DNA from 2 places in the Streptomyces sp. NPDC048416 genome. Region 1 is predicted to be linked to the other one. Evidence: riboswitches for the same ligand, from Rfam matches in the RefSeq annotation. Region 1 holds a riboswitch; the other holds the start of a gene.
What was found. A riboswitch is a leader RNA that binds a small molecule or an ion and turns the genes downstream of it on or off. The one in region 1 is predicted to bind glycine.
Positions count from the first base shown of each region.

Region 2: linked by a shared signal. The riboswitch ahead of gcvP (aminomethyl-transferring glycine dehydrogenase) and the one ahead of gcvT (glycine cleavage system aminomethyltransferase GcvT) in region 1 are both predicted to bind glycine.

Region 1 is NZ_JBICXU010000004.1:287,458-295,961, reverse strand. It holds gene glyA (serine hydroxymethyltransferase) at 1-1,156, opposite strand, end outside; gene gcvH (glycine cleavage system protein GcvH) at 1,189-1,563, opposite strand; gene gcvT (glycine cleavage system aminomethyltransferase GcvT) at 1,664-2,779, opposite strand; glycine riboswitch at 2,933-3,030, opposite strand; gene ACGFW5_RS07935 (AAA family ATPase) at 3,399-4,016, shown strand; gene ACGFW5_RS07930 (enhanced serine sensitivity protein SseB) at 4,159-4,932, shown strand; gene ACGFW5_RS07925 (enhanced serine sensitivity protein SseB C-terminal domain-containing protein) at 5,109-5,906, shown strand; gene ACGFW5_RS07920 (ABC transporter permease) at 6,276-7,274, shown strand; gene ACGFW5_RS07915 (ABC transporter substrate-binding protein) at 7,309-8,504, shown strand, end outside.
Region 2 is NZ_JBICXU010000014.1:8,429-16,932, forward strand. It holds gene ACGFW5_RS19205 (MerR family transcriptional regulator) at 1-439, shown strand, start outside; gene ACGFW5_RS19210 (DNA polymerase IV) at 511-2,121, shown strand; gene ACGFW5_RS19215 (PRC-barrel domain-containing protein) at 2,037-2,414, opposite strand; glycine riboswitch at 2,550-2,657, shown strand; gene gcvP (aminomethyl-transferring glycine dehydrogenase) at 2,851-5,736, shown strand; gene ACGFW5_RS19225 (DUF5999 family protein) at 5,857-6,063, opposite strand; gene ACGFW5_RS19230 (hypothetical protein) at 6,394-6,981, opposite strand; gene ACGFW5_RS19235 (glutamate--cysteine ligase) at 7,471-8,504, shown strand, end outside.

The DNA of each region.
Region 1 (8,504 bases):
CGGCCACCTCGCGGAAGTCCTCGTCGCCGAAGCCGCGCGTGGCGAGCGCCGGGGTGCCGATGCGCAGACCGGAGGTCACCATCGGCGGCCGCGGGTCGTTCGGGATCGCGTTCCGGTTGACCGTGATCCCGACCTCGTGGAGACGGTCCTCGGCCTGCTGGCCGTCGAGCTCGGAGTTGCGCAGGTCCACCAGGACCAGGTGCACATCGGTGCCGCCGGTCAGGACGTCGACGCCGACGGCCAACACGTCGTCCTGGACCAGGCGCTCGGCCAGGATCCGGGCGCCGTCCAGGGTGCGCTGCTGGCGCTCCTTGAACTCGGGGGAGGCCGCGACCTTGAAGGACACCGCCTTCGCCGCGATGACGTGCTCCAGGGGACCACCCTGCTGACCGGGGAAGACCGCCGAGTTGATCTTCTTGGCGAGCTCCTGCGTCGACAGGATGACACCGCCGCGCGGACCGCCGAGGGTCTTGTGCGTGGTGGTGGTCACGACGTGGGCGTGCGGCACCGGGTTGGGGTGCAGACCCGCGGCGACCAGGCCCGCGAAGTGGGCCATGTCGACCATCAGGTACGCGCCGACCTCGTCCGCGATGCGGCGGAACGCGGCGAAGTCCAGCCGGCGCGGGTAGGCGGACCAGCCGGCCACGATCAGCTGCGGCTTGGACTCCTTGGCCAGGCGCTCGACCTCGGCCATGTCGACCTCGCCGGTCTCGTCCACGTGGTACGGGACCACGTTGTAGAGCTTGCCGGAGAAGTTGATCTTCATGCCGTGGGTCAGGTGACCGCCGTGGGCCAGGTTGAGGCCCATGATCGTGTCGCCCGGCTTGAGCAGCGCGAACATCGCGGCCGCGTTGGCCTGCGCGCCCGAGTGGGGCTGCACATTGGCGGCCTCGGCGCCGAACAGCGCCTTGATGCGGTCGATCGCGATCTGCTCGACCACGTCGACGTGCTCGCAGCCGCCGTAGTAGCGGCGGCCCGGGTAGCCCTCGGCGTACTTGTTGGTGAGGACCGAGCCCTGGGCCTCCATGACCGCGACCGGAGCGAAGTTCTCCGACGCGATCATTTCGAGGGTGGACTGCTGACGGTGGAGCTCGGCGTCGACGGCGGCGGCGACGTCCGGGTCCAGCTCGTGGAGGGGCTGGTTCAGAAGCGACATCAGACGATCCCTGTATCCCTGTGGTCTCTAGGTCAGCTGGCGAATGCGGTGTACTCGTCGGCGGAGAGCAGGTCGTCCGGCTCGTCCGTGAGCTTCACCTTGAACAGCCAACCGCCCTCGAAGGGGGCCGAGTTGACCAGCGACGGGTCGTCCACGACGTCCTGGTTGACGGCGGTGATCTCGCCGGTGACCGGGGAGTACAGGTCGCTGACCGACTTGGTGGACTCCAGCTCGCCGCAGGTCTCGCCCGCGGTCACCGCGTCGCCCACCTCGGGAAGCTGTACGTACACGACGTCACCGAGCGCGTTGGCCGCGTGCTCCGTGATCCCGACCGTCGACACGCCGTTCTCGGCGTTCGACAGCCACTCGTGCTCCTTGCTGTAGCGCAGCTGCTGGGGGTTGCTCATGACCTGGATTCTCCTGTACGCGGGGGAGTGCTGCTGACGGGGTCTCGTCGAGTGTCTTGGACAGCGAGACGGGAAACGGGATGCCGAAGGGAGGCGATCGTCACTTCTGGCGCTTGTAGAAGGGGAGCGCGACGACCTCGTACGCCTCGTGCGTCCCGCGGATGTCGATGCCGACGCCCGTGGTGCCGGGCGCGGCGTGCGCGGCGTCGACGTACGCGATGGCGATCGGCCTGCCCAGCGTCGGCGAGGGGGCGCCCGAGGTGACCTCGCCGACGACCTCGCCGGCCGCGACGACCGAGAACCCGGCGCGCGGCACCCGGCGGCCCTCGGCGATCAACCCGACGAGCTTGCGCGGCGGGTTGGTCTCCGCCTTCTCGGCGGCGGCCTCCAGGGCCGTACGGCCCACGAAGTCGCCGTCCTTCTCGAACTTCACGACCCGGCCGAGCCCCGCGTCGAACGGGGTGAGCGCGGTGGTCAGCTCGTGCCCGTACAGCGGCATGCCCGCCTCAAGGCGCAGCGTGTCGCGGCAGGACAGGCCGCACGGCACCAGGCCGGCGTCCTTTCCGGCCTCGGTCAGCGCGCGCCACAGCTGCTCGGCGTGCTCGGGCGCCACGAACAGCTCGAAGCCGTCCTCGCCGGTGTAGCCGGTGCGGGCGATGAGCGCCGGCACGCCCGCGACGGTGCCGGGCAGACCGGCGTAGTACTTCAGGCCGTCCAGGTCGGCGTCGGTGACGGACTTCAGGATGCCGGGGGACTCGGGGCCCTGGACCGCGATCAGGGCGTAGGCGTCGCGGTCGTCGCGGACCTCGGCGTCGAAGCCGGCCGCGCGCCCGGTGATCGCGTCGAGCACGATCTGCGCGTTGCCCGCGTTGGCGACCACCATGTACTCGGTCTCGCCCAGCCGGTAGACGATCAGGTCGTCGACGATCCCGCCATCCTCCTGGCAGATCATCGTGTACCGGGCGCGGCCCACGCCGATGGTGGCGATGTTGCCGACGAGCGCGTAGTTGAGCGCCTTCATGGCCTCGGGCCCGGTGACGGTGATCTCACCCATGTGGGAGAGGTCGAAGAGCCCGGCGCGGGTGCGGACGGCGGTGTGCTCGTCGCGCTCGCTCCCGTACCGCAGCGGCATGTCCCAGCCCGCGAAGTCGGTCATCGTGGCACCCAGCGAGCGATGCAGGGCATCGAGGGAGGTGAGGCGGGGGGTGTTGCTCATGGATGGTGCTCCAAGGTCCCGGGGCATGACGGTCGAGGACATCCTCCCCATCTGTCATCGGAACCTGAGAGGTTCACCGTCGCGCGCTGCGCGGCACGGCTTGCACCTTGGGTGGGGCCGCCCGGCAGGGGACGGCCCGCTTTTCAGATCTGCCTCACCCGCGCGGTACGGGGCCTGAGAGATTCAAGGGAGGAACTTGCTCCTTCGGCGCCCCAGCTCACAGCTGCTGAGGACTCTCCCGCGCGGATTCGAACGGCCGGTATGCAGTTGGCGCGCACATCATTGCACGCATCCCGGAAGCGGCACATCGACGGTGACCTATTACTCACTCTTTACACTCCGTGGGCAAGGGACGCGGAAGCGAACAGGGGGGAGTGCCATGACGGTGGGACGCGAGACGGGACAGATGCGGGAGGTCCCCGCTCCACAGGACGGCCCGGCGGCGCGGCGTCAGGACGCGCCCGCGCCCGACGCCGCCGGCCGGGCGCTGCCGGTGCCACGCGCACGGCGGGCGCGGGAGACGGCAGCCGAGGAAGAGGTGACAGGCGGGGCCGTGGACGGGGCCGTGGACGGGGTGGCGACGGGCGGGGCCGTGGACGGGGCGGTGACGGGCGGGGCCGTGGACGGGGCGGTGACGGGCGGGGCCGTGAACGGGGCGGTGACGGGCGGGGTCGTACGTGATCTGCGCGGCCGGCCCGAGCGGACCCCGGCGGAGCTGTTGTTCGACGCGGGCGACGTCGTCGTGGTGTCGGGCCTGCCCGGCAGCGGCAAGACGACCCTGATGCGGCGCACCGTCACTGACCGCCGCATCGACTCGCAGGACACCCGGCTCGCCTGGCAGCGCAGGCTGCCCGGCATTCCGTACGCCCTGTACCGCCCGCTCACCCGCACCGCGCACTTCGCCAGGACCTGGTGGGCGCTGCGCTCCGGCGACAGCCTCGTCGTGCACGACTGCGGAACCCAGGCGTGGGTGCGGCACTGGCTCGGACGCGGAGCCCGGCGCAGGGGACGCGCGCTGCGCCTGGTCGTGCTCGACGTGCCGGCCGGCACCGCGCTGGAGGGCCAGGCCGCCCGGGGCCGCTGGGTCTCGGCGTACGCCTTCGCCCGGCACCGCGGCGCGGCCCGCCGCCTCATCGCCCAGGTGGAGGCCGGACGGCTGCCGACCGGCTGCGCCACCGCGGTCCTGCTCGACCGGGAGTCGGCGTGCGTACTGCGACGGATCGGCTTCACCGAGTAGCGCCGGGACGCGGGCGCGGGTCCCTCGCGCGGCGGCTTTCCCGCTGCCGCGCGTACGGCGTTAGGGTCGTGGGGTACGGCCGTGCAGGCCGGCGGACCGTCGGGGGAGAAGCCGGCAGGCAGTCGGGGGAGAAGGACAGCACATGAACTTTCCGGAGCAGGCGTTCGCGCACCCGCTCGGCGGCGGAGGCTGGCCGGGCAACGAGCTCGAAGAGGTCCTGGCGGCCGCCGTCGGCCATCCCGACGCGGGCCCGCGCCTGATAGAGGTATTGGGCCGCAACGCGGTCTGGGTGCCGCTGCCCAACGGCGGCAGCCAGGACAGCACCGACCTCGATCTGCCCACCATGGAGCTCGACGGCGCGCCCTACGTGCCCGTCTACAGCTCCGAGCAGCAGTTCCGCCAGTGTGTCGGCTCCCACATGTCGTTCGCGGTGGCCCCGGCCGTCGAGTTCGCCCGCGGTCTGCCGCCGCAGCTCGGCATCGTGGTCAACCCCGAGGGCGCCGTGGGCATGCCACTGCCGCCGCCCGCCGTCGCCGAGCTGTGCCGTACCGGACGTACCGCACTCGACGGACCCGCGTCCGGCGCCCGGGTACGCCTCTTCGAGCCGGACTGGCAGGAGGATCCGGTCGACTTCCTGAGCGCCGCGGCCACCGAGTTCGAGGCGACCGGCGTGGTGCTCAGCGCCCGCCGCGCGCTCGCCTCCATCGAGGGCGAGTCGCCCACGCTCTTCATCGGCGTGGAGTTCTCCACCTGGGACGGCGCGGGCCGCGGCGCCCCCATGGAGGCACTGGGCCGCGCGCTCGACCGGGTCCCGGTGGCCTGGCCGGTCCACCTGGTCCTGCTCGACGTGACCCAGGATCCGGTCGCCACCTGGATGCGCGACCGGGTCCGCCCCTTCTACGCGCGGGTCCCGTAGCGACCGCCGGGTGCGTGACGGCAGGTCTTCGCCGAACCATGGCGGTGTCTGTACGGCGCCTTAACCTGGTTTCATGACCCTTGCAGCCCCGCAGCCGCACGCGTGTGCCCGGGGCTGTGAGGCTGAGGGGCGGCGCAGGCGTCGGCACGGTGGATCGAAGAGGGGCGGAACCCAGGGTGAGCGCGTCAGGCACCGCGGCGGCCGGGCAGGTCGAGCACATGCTGCGCCAGGTGACGCCCGGGCGCTACGACGCGTACGAGGCGCTGCTCCACGCCCTCGCCGACCCCGCGTCCGGCCGGCTCTGGATGCTGCTGTGGAACGGCCGGCCGGGCTCGCCGGACGCGCAGTACGGAAACATGGAGGTCGACGGCGTCGCGTACGCGCCCTGCGTGACCTCCGTGCAGGAGCTCTCCGCAAGCGGCTGGAACCGGGCACACGAAGTGGCCGCCGCCCTCGACGTCGCCCGCGCCCTCTACCCCGACCGGTACGGGGTCTGGCTCAATCCGCACGCCCCCGGCGGCGGGGTCGGCATCCCCTGGACGGATCTGCGGCGGATCGCGACCGGCCTCGACCGGATGCCCGCAGGACCCTTGAGGCTGTCCGAACCGGCCGTCGAGGTACCGCAGTTCTACGCCCTGCTCGCGCAGCACGCGCACCACACCCCGGCCGTGCGCTCGCTGCGCCGCGCCTGGGTGCAGCCGGCGCTCGGCACGCCCTACCTCGCCATCGGCCTCGATCTCTACGACACCGGCGCACGGTCGGTCGACGCGGTGCGGGCGATGATGCGGCAGTCCGTCGCGGCCGTGCCGGACGGGCTCGCGGTCTCCACGGTCGCGATGTCCGACGCGTACGACCCGGTCGGCATGTGGCTCACAGCGCATGCCCGGCCGTTCTACGACCGTGAGGCACAGGGCGGTCACGCTCCCGGGGCGCCCGGATACGGCTACCCGCCGCCCGCGCCCCGCGCGTACTGAGCCGTTCCGTTTCCGTTCCGAGTCCACCACGGACAGTCGCCCAACCGGTACAAAGCCCCTCAACTCCCTCTGCACACAAAGGGAATGTCCGTTCTGGTGGGGCGAAGGGTGCAATAGCCCCAGGCGTCGCATGCGCCCCAACTTCCGCGTGTCCGCCCCCCGTTCACCTGCGTCCGTATAACGGAAACCCTCTTTCCGCATCACGGTTGCGCATACTTTCTCCGTCACATCTGGCGGGTGATCGCGAACACGCTGAAGACTCGCGACTCAGACACGAGGTCGACGATCTCGTGATCGTGAGCAAGTCGACAAAGCCGCAATCCGCGGCAGGCGCAGGCCGGTCACCACCGGCGAGAGGGGTCGCTCACCGTGACCGCACCGATCGAGACCACCGGGACGGCTGCCGAGGCGCAGCCGGAAGCCGTGCTGGCGGGTGCTGGAAAGGGACAGATCGAGGGTCGTTCCCTGGGTCAGATCGCCTGGACCCGGTTCAAGAAGGACCGCGTCGCCGTCGCCGGCGGCGTCATCGTGCTCCTGCTGATCCTCGTCGCGATCCTCTCGCGTCCGCTTCAGGCGATGTTCGGCCTCGACCCCAACGCCTTCCACCAGAACCTGATCGACCCCGACACCTCGCTGCCCACGGGCAGCATGGGCGGCATGAGCCTGGATCACCCGCTGGGCGTGGACCCGAAGTTCGGCCGTGACATCGCCACCCGCGTCCTGGAGGGCTCCTGGGTGTCGCTGGTCGTCGCCTTCGGCGCGACCATCCTGTCGAACGTCATCGGCGCGATCATGGGTGTCGTCGCGGGCTACTACGGCGGCCGGGTCGACGCGATCATCAGCCGCCTGATGGACACCTTCCTCGCCTTCCCCCTCCTGCTTTTCGCCATCGCCATCTCGGCCACCCTCCAGGGCGGCGCGTTCGGCCTCAACGGCCTGCCGCTGCACCTGAGCGTGCTGATCTTCGTCATCGGCTTCTTCAACTGGCCCTACCTGGGCCGCATCGTCCGCGGCCAGACGCTCGCCCTGCGCGAGCGGGAGTTCGTGGACGCCGCCCGGGGCATGGGCGCACGAGGCCCGTACATCCTGTTCCGGGAACTGATGCCGAACCTGGTCGGTCCGATCACCGTCTACTCGACGCTGCTCATCCCGACCAACATCCTCTTCGAGGCCTCCCTGAGCTTCCTCGGCGTCGGCATCCAGCCCCCGCAGGCCTCCTGGGGCGGCATGCTCCGCGAAGCGGTGACCTTCTATCAGGTCGATCCCGAATTCATGATCGTGCCCGGCCTCGCCATCTTCGTGACCGTCCTGGCGTTCAACCTGCTCGGCGACGGTCTGCGCGATGCTCTCGACCCCCGCAGTCGCTGACGCCTGCCACCGAGAGCCCAACAAGTTTCCGACTATGGAGGGGAAAGCACCCATCATGCGAAGGTCAGCGCTGGCCGCGATAGCGGTCATCGGAAGTGCGAGCATGCTGCTCGCCGGCTGCAGCAAGGCCGACAGTTCGAGCGACAACGGAAAATCGGCCGGGGTCAACGCCGCGACCAAGGGTGTCGTCAACGCCTCCGACAAGAAGGGCGGGACGCTCACCTACGAGCTGTCCGACGTCCCGGACTCGTTCGACCCCGGCAACACGTACTACGCGTACATGTACAACCTCAGCCGGCTGTACGCCCGCCCGCTGATGACGTTCAAGCCCGGTGCGGGCCAGCAGGGCAACACCCTCGTTCCCGACCTCGCCGCGAGCAAGGGCGAGTCCAGCGACGGCGGCAAGACCTGGACGTACAAGCTGCGTGCGGGCCTCAAGTACGACGACGGCACGCCGATCACCTCGAAGGACGTCAAGTACGCCGTCGAGCGCTCCAACTTCGCGCGTGACGTGCTCTCCCTCGGCCCGAACTACTTCCAGCAGTTCCTGGCCGACAGCGACACGTACAAGGGCCCCTACAAGGACAACAGCGCCGACGGGCTCTCCTCCATCGCGACGCCCGACGACACCACGGTCGTCTTCCACCTGAAGCAGGCCTTCCAGGAGTTCGACTACCTGGTCGCCGCCCCGCAGACGGCGCCGGTGCCCCAGGCCAAGGACAAGGGCGTCGACTACGTCAAGCACATCGTGTCCTCGGGCCCGTACAAGTTCGAGAGCTACGACGACGGCAAGCAGGCCGTCCTCGTGCGCAACACGAACTGGGACGCGAAGACGGACCCGCTGCGCAAGCCGCTGCCGGACAAGATCGTCGTCAAGCTGAAGGTCAACCCCGAGACCATCGACCAGGACGTCCTCGCGGGCAACGCGATCGACCTCGGCGGCACCGGTGTCCAGGCCTCCACCCAGGCCAAGCTGCTCACCGACCCGGCCAAGAAGGCCGACAGCGACAACGCCTACGGTGGCCGGCTCGTCTACATGGCGATCAACACCAAGGTGAAGCCGTTCGACAACGTCGCCTGCCGCAAGGCCGTCCAGTACGCGATCGACAAGACCTCGGTGCAGACCGCCGAGGGCGGCCCGGTCCGCGGTGACATCGCCTCCACCGTCCTGCCGCCGGACATCCCGGGCTACCAGAAGTCCGACGTCTACGCCACCACGGGCAACAAGGG
Region 2 (8,504 bases), on a different contig from region 1:
CCGACAGCTCGACTACTGGGCGCGTACCGGCCTGGTGGAGCCCAGTGTGCGTCCGGCCTACGGCTCGGGCACCCAGCGTCTCTACAGTTTCCGGGACGTCGTCGTCCTGAAGATCGTCAAGCGTTTCCTCGACACCGGTGTGGCCCTGCAGAACATCCGCGCCGCCGTACAGCACCTGCGCGAGCGCGGATTTCGTGATCTGGAGCGGATGACGCTGATGAGCGACGGGGCCACGGTCTACGAGTGTTCGTCGCCGGACGAGGTCGTGAACCTGCTCCAGGGCGGCCAGGGCGTCTTCGGGATCGCCGTGGGTGTGGTGTGGCGGGACGTCGAGGCGGCCCTTTCGCAGCTGCACGGCGAGCGCGTCGACACGGGGGAGACCCTGGTCGGGCACAATCCCGCCGATGAGCTGGCCAGGCGCCGCAACCGGGCGGTCTGACGCCCTGACGGCGGCGCCGCGCCCGATCGGCAGTGGCGTGATTGTCAGTGGCGTACGGCAGCATCGAAGATGTGAGAGCCGCGCCGACCATCCTGCATCTGGACATGGATGCCTTCTTCGCCGCCGCAGAGCAGGCGTCGAAGCCGAGCCTGCGCGGAAAGCCGGTCGTCGTGGGCGGTCTCGGGCCGCGCGGCGTCGTCTCGACGGCGTCGTACGAGGCGAGACGGTTCGGGGTGCGCTCCGCGATGCCGATGGCCCAGGCCAGGCGCCTGTGTCCCAATGCCGCGTATCTCGTGCCGCGCTTCCAGCTGTACCGCACGATCAGCGAGCAGGTGATGGAGCTGCTACGAGGCCTGTCGCCGCTGGTCGAACCGCTGAGCCTGGACGAGGCCTTCGTGGACCTGGAGGCCGGCGGGGTGGCCTTCGGGGCGTCGGCGGCGCGGGAGGCCGGTGAGCGGCTGCGCAGGGACATCAGAGCGGTCACCGGGCTCAGCGGCTCGGTCGGCCTCGCCGGATCCAAGATGCTGGCCAAGATCGCCTCGGAGGGGGCCAAGCCGGACGGGCTGCTCTTGATACAGCCCGGCACCGAGCGTGAGCTCCTGGCCCCGATGCCGGTGCGCACCCTGCCGGGCGTGGGCCCCGCCACCGGGGAGCACCTGCGGCGGGCCGGGATGACGACCGTGGCCGACCTCGCGGAGGCGGGTGAGGACGAGCTCGTACGGCTGCTGGGGAAGTCGCACGGGGCGTCGCTGTACCGCATGGCCTCCGGGTTCGACGACCGGCCCGTGGTGGCCGAGCGCGACGCCAAGTCGGTGTCCGTGGAGGACACCTTCGATGTCGACCTGCACGACCGGGTGCGGATCACGACCGAGGTCGGGCGGCTCGCGGAGCGCTGTGTGCGGCGGCTGCGGGACTCGGGGCACTCCGGCCGCACCATCGTGCTCAAGGTCAGGCGCTACGACTTCTCGACACTGACCCGGTCCGAGACGCTGCGCGGGCCCACGGACGACGTGGCGGTGGTGCGCGAAGCGGCCGGGCGGCTGCTCGACTCCGTGGACACCACGGGCGGCGTGCGTCTGCTCGGTGTGGGGGTCACCGGGCTCGCGGACTTCACGCAGGAGGACCTGTTCGCCCAGGCGGCGGGGGAGCGGGCGGCGCACGAGGAGCCGCAGGACGAGGAGGCGGCCGTGGCCGCGCAGACCGAGGCCGTGGAGGACCCGGCTCAGCGGCGCTGGCTGGCCGGGCACGACGTGCGGCACAGCGAGTACGGCCCGGGGTGGGTGCAGGGCAGCGGCGTCGGGCGCGTCACCGTGCGCTTCGAGACCCCGACGGCGTCGGCGCCGGGGCGGGTGCGGACATTCAGGGTGGACGATCCCGGCCTTACGCCATCGGAGCCGCTGGCCCTGGTGGAGAGCACGGAGGCGGATGCGGGGGCGGACACCGAGGCGGATACGGGCGCGGACACCGGCGCGGGCACCGGGGAGGACACGGCGGCGTGCCCGGGGGCCGGCACCGGGGAGGCGGAACGGTGCGGCCGGGCGGCGGCCGCCCGTGAGGGCGACGCGGGAGAGGCGAGCGTGGGCAGGGACGAAAGGGGTCAGGAGTCGCCGCCCGCGAGCCGGCCGAAGTCACGGTCGGACGGCGGCGGGCCGGGATCGGGGGCCGCGATGTCCAGGCCGTAGTGGTGATAGAGCTGAAGCTCCTGGTCGGGGGAGAGGTGGCGGCCCACGCCGAAGTCCGGCGCGTCCTTGATCAGGCCGCGCTCGAAGGGGACGTGAAGCGCCTCGCCGATGACGGTGCTCGGGTCCAGGGGGACGAAGGCGTCGCGGCTGAAAAGACCGGTGCGCACGGCGGCCCACTCCGGTGCGCCCGTCGCATCGTCGAGGTAGACCTCGTCCACCGTTCCGATCTTGCGTCCATTGCGGTCGTATGCCTTGCGGCCGATCAGGCTGCGCGGATCGATATCGGTCTGCACGGTCCCTCCAATTGGTCGCAACTGGTTACAACTGCTCCATAAGCACTACAAAAGTGCACATCCGGGGTGTTGGCCACTTGAGCAGTTGAACAAAGAATCGGCTCGGAGCGCGCTGGTAGGCTGGCAAACGGCTGCTGACCCCGTGCGGGAGAGCCCTCCGGCGTACTCCTTGAGTGCACTGGCGGGCGCCGAAGGAGCAAATCCTCCCCGGAATCTCTCAGGCCCACGGACCGCACGGACGAGGTCACTCTGGAAAGCAGGACGGGGTACGTACGGGCATCGCTGCCCGGACGGAACCTTTCCTCACCGACGGTGAAAGCCGGGTCGCCATCATGCGCCCGGTGAAGCTCTCAGGTTGAGATGACAGAGGGGGAGGCCGTCCGGGCACCCGCGCCGTGGTGCCCCTCGCAGGTCGTGCGACCAGGAGGCCTCCGTCATGACCGCCAACCGCATTCCGCTCAGTCAGCTGGAGCGTGGCATTCCCTTCGAGCAGCGCCACATCGGGCCCGATGCCGAGGCCCAGGCGAAGATGCTCGCGCAGGTCGGATACGGCTCGCTCGACGAGCTGACCGCCGCTGCCGTTCCCGACGTCATCAAGAGCGCCGGGGCGCTGGGGCTGCCCGATGCGCGGACCGAGGCCGAGGTGCTGGCCGAGCTGCGACAGCTCGCCGACCGCAACCAGGTGCTCGCCCCCATGATCGGCCTGGGCTACTACGGCACGTTCACGCCGCCGGTGATCCTGCGCAACGTCATGGAGAACCCGGCCTGGTACACGGCGTACACGCCCTACCAGCCGGAGATCTCGCAGGGCCGCCTTGAGGCACTGCTCAACTTCCAGACGATGGTCGCCGAGCTGACCGGCCTGCCGACCTCGGGCGCCTCGCTGCTCGACGAGGGCACCGCCGCCGCCGAGGCCCTTGCGCTCTCGCGGCGCGTCGGCAAGGTCAAGGGCGGGGTCTACCTCATCGACGCCGACACCCTGCCGCAGACCGTCGCCGTGATCCAGACACGCGCCGAGCCGACCGGTGTCGAGGTCGTCGTCGCCGACCTGAGCGAGGGCATCCCGGCCGAGGTCGCCGAGCGCGGCGTCTTCGGCGTGCTGCTCCAGTACCCCGGTGCCTCCGGCCAGGTCCGCGACCTCAAGCCGGTCATCGACGCCGCGCACGAGCTGGGCGCGATCGTCACCGTCGCCGCCGACCTCCTCGCCCTCACCCTCCTCGCCTCGCCGGGCTCGCTCGGCGCGGACATCGCCGTCGGCACCACCCAGCGCTTCGGCGTCCCGATGGGCTTCGGCGGCCCGCACGCCGGCTTCATGGCCGTCCAGGAGAAGTTCGCCCGCAGCCTGCCCGGCCGCCTGGTCGGCGTCTCCGTCGACGCCGACGGCAACAAGGCCTACCGTCTGGCCCTTCAGACCCGCGAGCAGCACATCCGCCGCGAGAAGGCCACCAGCAACATCTGCACCGCCCAGGTGCTGCTCGCCGTCATGGCCGGGATGTACGCCGTCTACCACGGCCCGGACGGCCTGAAGCAGATCGCGCAGCGCACCCACCGGTACGCCGTGCTGCTCGCCGACGGCCTGAAGGCCGCCGGTGTCGACGTCGCCCACGAGGCCTTCTTCGACACGCTGACCGTCCGCGTGCCGGGCAGGGCAGCCCAGGCCGTCGCCGCCGCCCGCGAAGGCGGGGTCAACCTCCACCTGGTCGACGCCGACACCGTCACCATCGCCTGCGACGAGACCACCACGCGGGCCCAACTGGGCGCCGTGTGGGCCGCGTTCGGCGCCGACGCCGATGTGGAGGCGCTGGACACCACGGCCGCCGACACCCTGCCGGCCGCCCTGCTGCGCAGCGACGACTTCCTGACCCATCCGGTCTTCCACCAGCACCGCTCCGAGACGGCGATGCTGCGTTATCTGCGCAAGCTGGCCGACCGTGACTACGCGCTGGACCGCGGCATGATCCCGCTCGGCTCCTGCACCATGAAGCTGAACGCGACGACCGAGATGGAGCCGGTGACCTGGCCCGAGTTCGGGCAGATCCACCCCTTCGCGCCCGTCGACCAGGCCGCCGGTTACCTCACGCTCATCCGCGAGCTGGAGGAGCGCCTTGCCGAGGTCACCGGGTACGACGCCGTGTCGATCCAGCCCAACGCCGGCTCCCAGGGCGAACTCGCGGGCCTGCTCGCGGTCCGCGCCTATCACCGCGCCAACGGCGACACCCAGCGCACCATCTGCCTCATCCCGTCCTCCGCGCACGGCACCAACGCCGCGAGCGCCGTGATGGCGGGCATGAAGGTCGTCGTCGTCAAGACCGCCGACGACGGCGAGGTAGACGCCGCCGACCTGCGCGCCAAGATCGAGCAGTACCGCGACGAGCTCTCGGTCCTGATGATCACCTACCCGTCCACGCACGGTGTGTTCGAGGAGCACGTCGCCGAGATCTGCGGCCTGGTCCACGAGGCCGGCGGCCAGGTGTACGTCGACGGCGCCAACCTCAACGCGCTGGTCGGGCTCGCCAAGCCGGGCAAGTTCGGCGGCGATGTCTCGCACCTCAACCTGCACAAGACGTTCTGCATCCCGCACGGCGGCGGCGGCCCCGGCGTCGGCCCGGTCGGCGTGCGCGCCCACCTCGCGCCGTACCTGCCCAACCACCCCCTCCAGCCGTCCGCCGGCCCGGCCACCGGCGTCGGTCCGATCTCGGCCGCCCCGTGGGGCTCGGCGGGCATCCTGCCCATCTCGTGGGCGTACGTACGTCTCATGGGCGGTGAAGGCCTCAAGCGGGCGACCCAGGTCGCCGTGCTCGCCGCCAACTACATTGCCAAGCGTCTGGAGCCGCACTACCCGGTGCTGTACACGGGCCCCAACGGACTCGTCGCGCACGAGTGCATCGTGGACCTGCGGCCGCTGTCGAAGTCGACCGGCGTCAGCGTCGACGACATCGCCAAGCGCCTGATCGACTACGGCTTCCACGCGCCGACCATGTCGTTCCCGGTGGCCGGCACGCTGATGATCGAGCCCACCGAGTCCGAGGACCTGGGCGAGATCGACCGGTTCTGCGACACGATGATCGCGATCCGCGGCGAGATCGAGAAGGTCGCATCCGGCGCCTGGCCGGCCGACGACAACCCGCTCGCGAACGCCCCGCACACCGCGGCCGCGCTCGGCGGCGAGTGGAACCACGCCTACAGCCGTGAGGACGCCGTCTTCCCGGCCGGTGTGTCGGCCGCCGACAAGTACTGGCCGCCGGTGCGCCGCATCGACGGTGCCTTCGGCGACCGCAACCTGGTCTGCTCCTGCCCGCCGCTGGACGAGTACGACCACTGATCCGCACATGCGTGAGGGCCGGTTCGGGGTGCGTTCCCCCGGGCCGGCCCTTGTGTGTCCGTACCGGACGAGTCCGCCGCGGACCCCTCGGTACGGGAACTGCTGCCCGTACGAGGCCGCCTAGGCGGCGGTCGCCACCTGCTCCGCGGTGAGCGACCGGTGCGGGGCGATGATCTGCCCGTCCGGAAGGAGCTCACCGGTGTCCTCGAAGAGCAGGACGCCGTTGCACAGCAGGCTCCAGCCCTGCTCCGGGTGGCGTGCCACGGGCCTCGCGGCTTCCCGGTCGGCGGAGAAGGCTGTCGGACAGGCTGGCTTGTGCTGGCACATGGATGCGTTCTTTCGCTGCGTCGTGGTGAGTGTGCTGCGGCTTGATGCGTTGTTCATGGCCGCCCCCCGTAGTCAGTCGGTCGGTCGATCCCAGTGTTGCCCCACGGGAGTCAATCCGCAGGGATTTCGCGGCAGCGCTTCCTACTGCTTACTGACGTATCACCCGTGCGGACGGTTCAGTTCAACTGCCCTGTCTTTTCGGGTGGTTCTGGCGTGGCCCGACGGGACTAGCCCGGATGGCGCAGGAGCGCGTACGCAGCATAGACACACCAGGCCCCGCGACCACACCGGTCGCGGGGCACATTTTTTCGGGCGGCGTCGGGCGTCGGCTCAGACGGCCTGCCCGAGCAGCGGAGCCGGGGTGAGACGCAGAGTCAGTACGGGCAGGAGCTCGCTGACGCGCAGCGGGCGATGGGAGCAGATGCCGGGCGGGGCGGGGGCGAGCGGCACCAGGAGGTCGTGGGGCGCGGGCGCGCCCGACGCGCCGTCCGCGGTGGTGTCCTCGTGCAGCCACAGCGTGAGCATGTACAGCTCGGGGACCGAGAGGAGCCGGGGCTGGTAGTGGGTGGCGAGGAGTTCGGCCTGGCGCAGGGCGCGCCCGGTCGAGGCGATGTAGGGGCCTTCGAAGAAGTGCGAGAAGGCCCAGCCGTCCGGGGTCAGCCGGGTGTCGGCGGCGGCGACCGGATGGTCGCGGTCGCTGATCAGGAAGCGCCATCCGGCCAGGCGGGTGCGCGCGGCCCGGCCGCCCGAGGTGATTCCGTCCAGCACATGGAGCGGGAGCGGGAGTTCGGGGGTGAGGGGGCCTGGGGCGGAGCGGAGGGCCGGGGTGCGGGCCTCGCGGACGGCGGTGGGGGAACCGAGTGCCGCGAGGACGCTGCGCAGGGCGGGCGCGGGGGCCGGGGGGACATGCAGCGGCATGGTGGGTCGCCTCTCACTTCGGAGACACGGTGATGCGTGGGCAGTGCGGACGGCGCTGTCTGCGGTGCGGGGTCAGAGGGGGGCCGACGAAGGATGGCCGGGGGCGCCAACTCTCTGCCTCGTTTGCAGAGTTTATACGACACGTGTTCACACAGTGTTTCGCCTAGCTGTCGTCGATATTGCCCGCAAGGCGGTATCGAGTCCTTCTGTACGGGTGATTGACCCGGGGGAATGTCCGGCCCGGGGCTTCGACCTGGAAAGGTTCCCCGGCGGTGGTCGGCCGAAACGCGTCCGTGTTTTTCACCATTGCCGAGAAGGCGGTAACTGCACGTTGCTGTATGCCCGATGAATGTGCCGGAGGCCGTGGCACCAGACGGTACTCCTCCGGTGCTCCTCGCGCAGGCGTTATGGATCAGTCAGCGTGGGCATTATCGACCCTGACGCGAGCGGCCGGTGTTGCCGGCCGCCCATTCGAGGAGGGACCCTTCGATGGGGGAGAAGGTCGTGGCAGGCGGATTCGACCTGTCCGATCGGCACCGCTACCGGGAGAAGCTGCGGCAGTGCCTGGAGGGACTTGGGACACTGCTGGCGCAGAAACGGTTCGACCGGCCCAGGAACCTGATGGGGCTGGAGCTGGAACTGAATCTCGCGGGTCCCGACGGTATGCCGCGCATGATGAATGCCGAGGTGCTGGAGCGCATCGCGAGCAGGGATTTCCAGACCGAGCTCGGAATGTTCAATCTGGAAGTGAACATTGCGCCGCACCGGCTCGGCGGCCGCGTATTCGATCAGCTGGCAGAGGAGCTGCGCACGGGTCTCGGGTATGCCGACCGCAAGGCCGCCGAGGTCGACGCGGGCATCATCATGATCGGAATTCTGCCGACGCTGTCGCAGCGCGATCTGGTGTCCGCGAACCTGTCCGACGTCGACCGCTACGCCCTGCTCAACGATCAAATAGTGGCGGCCCGCGGCGAGGATTTCACGCTCGACATCCAAGGAGTCGAGCGACTCGTCTGCACATCCGCCTCGATCACTCCGGAAGCGGCCTGCACCTCCGTGCAGTTGCATCTGCAGGTGACACCGGCGCGGTTCGCCGCGGTGTGGAACGCGGCGCAGGCGGTCACGGCCGTGCAGATCGCGGTGGGGGCCAACGCGCCGTTCCTTTTCGGCCGGGAGCTGTGGCGCGAGTCGCGTCCGCCGCTCTTCGAGCAGGCCACCGACACCAGGCCGGCCGAGCTGCGCGCCCAGGGCGTGCGTCCGCGCACCTGGTTCGGGGAGCGCTGGGTGACGTCCGCGTACGAACTCTTCGAGGAGAACCTGCGGTTCTTCCCGCCGCTGCTGCCCATCTGCGACGAGGAGGAGCCGCTGCGGGTCATCGCGGACGGCGGCGTGCCGCAGCTCAAGGAACTGGTGCTGCACAACGGCACGATCTACCGCTGGAACCGGCCGGTGTACGGGATCGCCGACGGCGTGCCGCACCTCAGGGTGGAGAACCGCGTGCTCCCGGCCGGGCCCACCGTCAG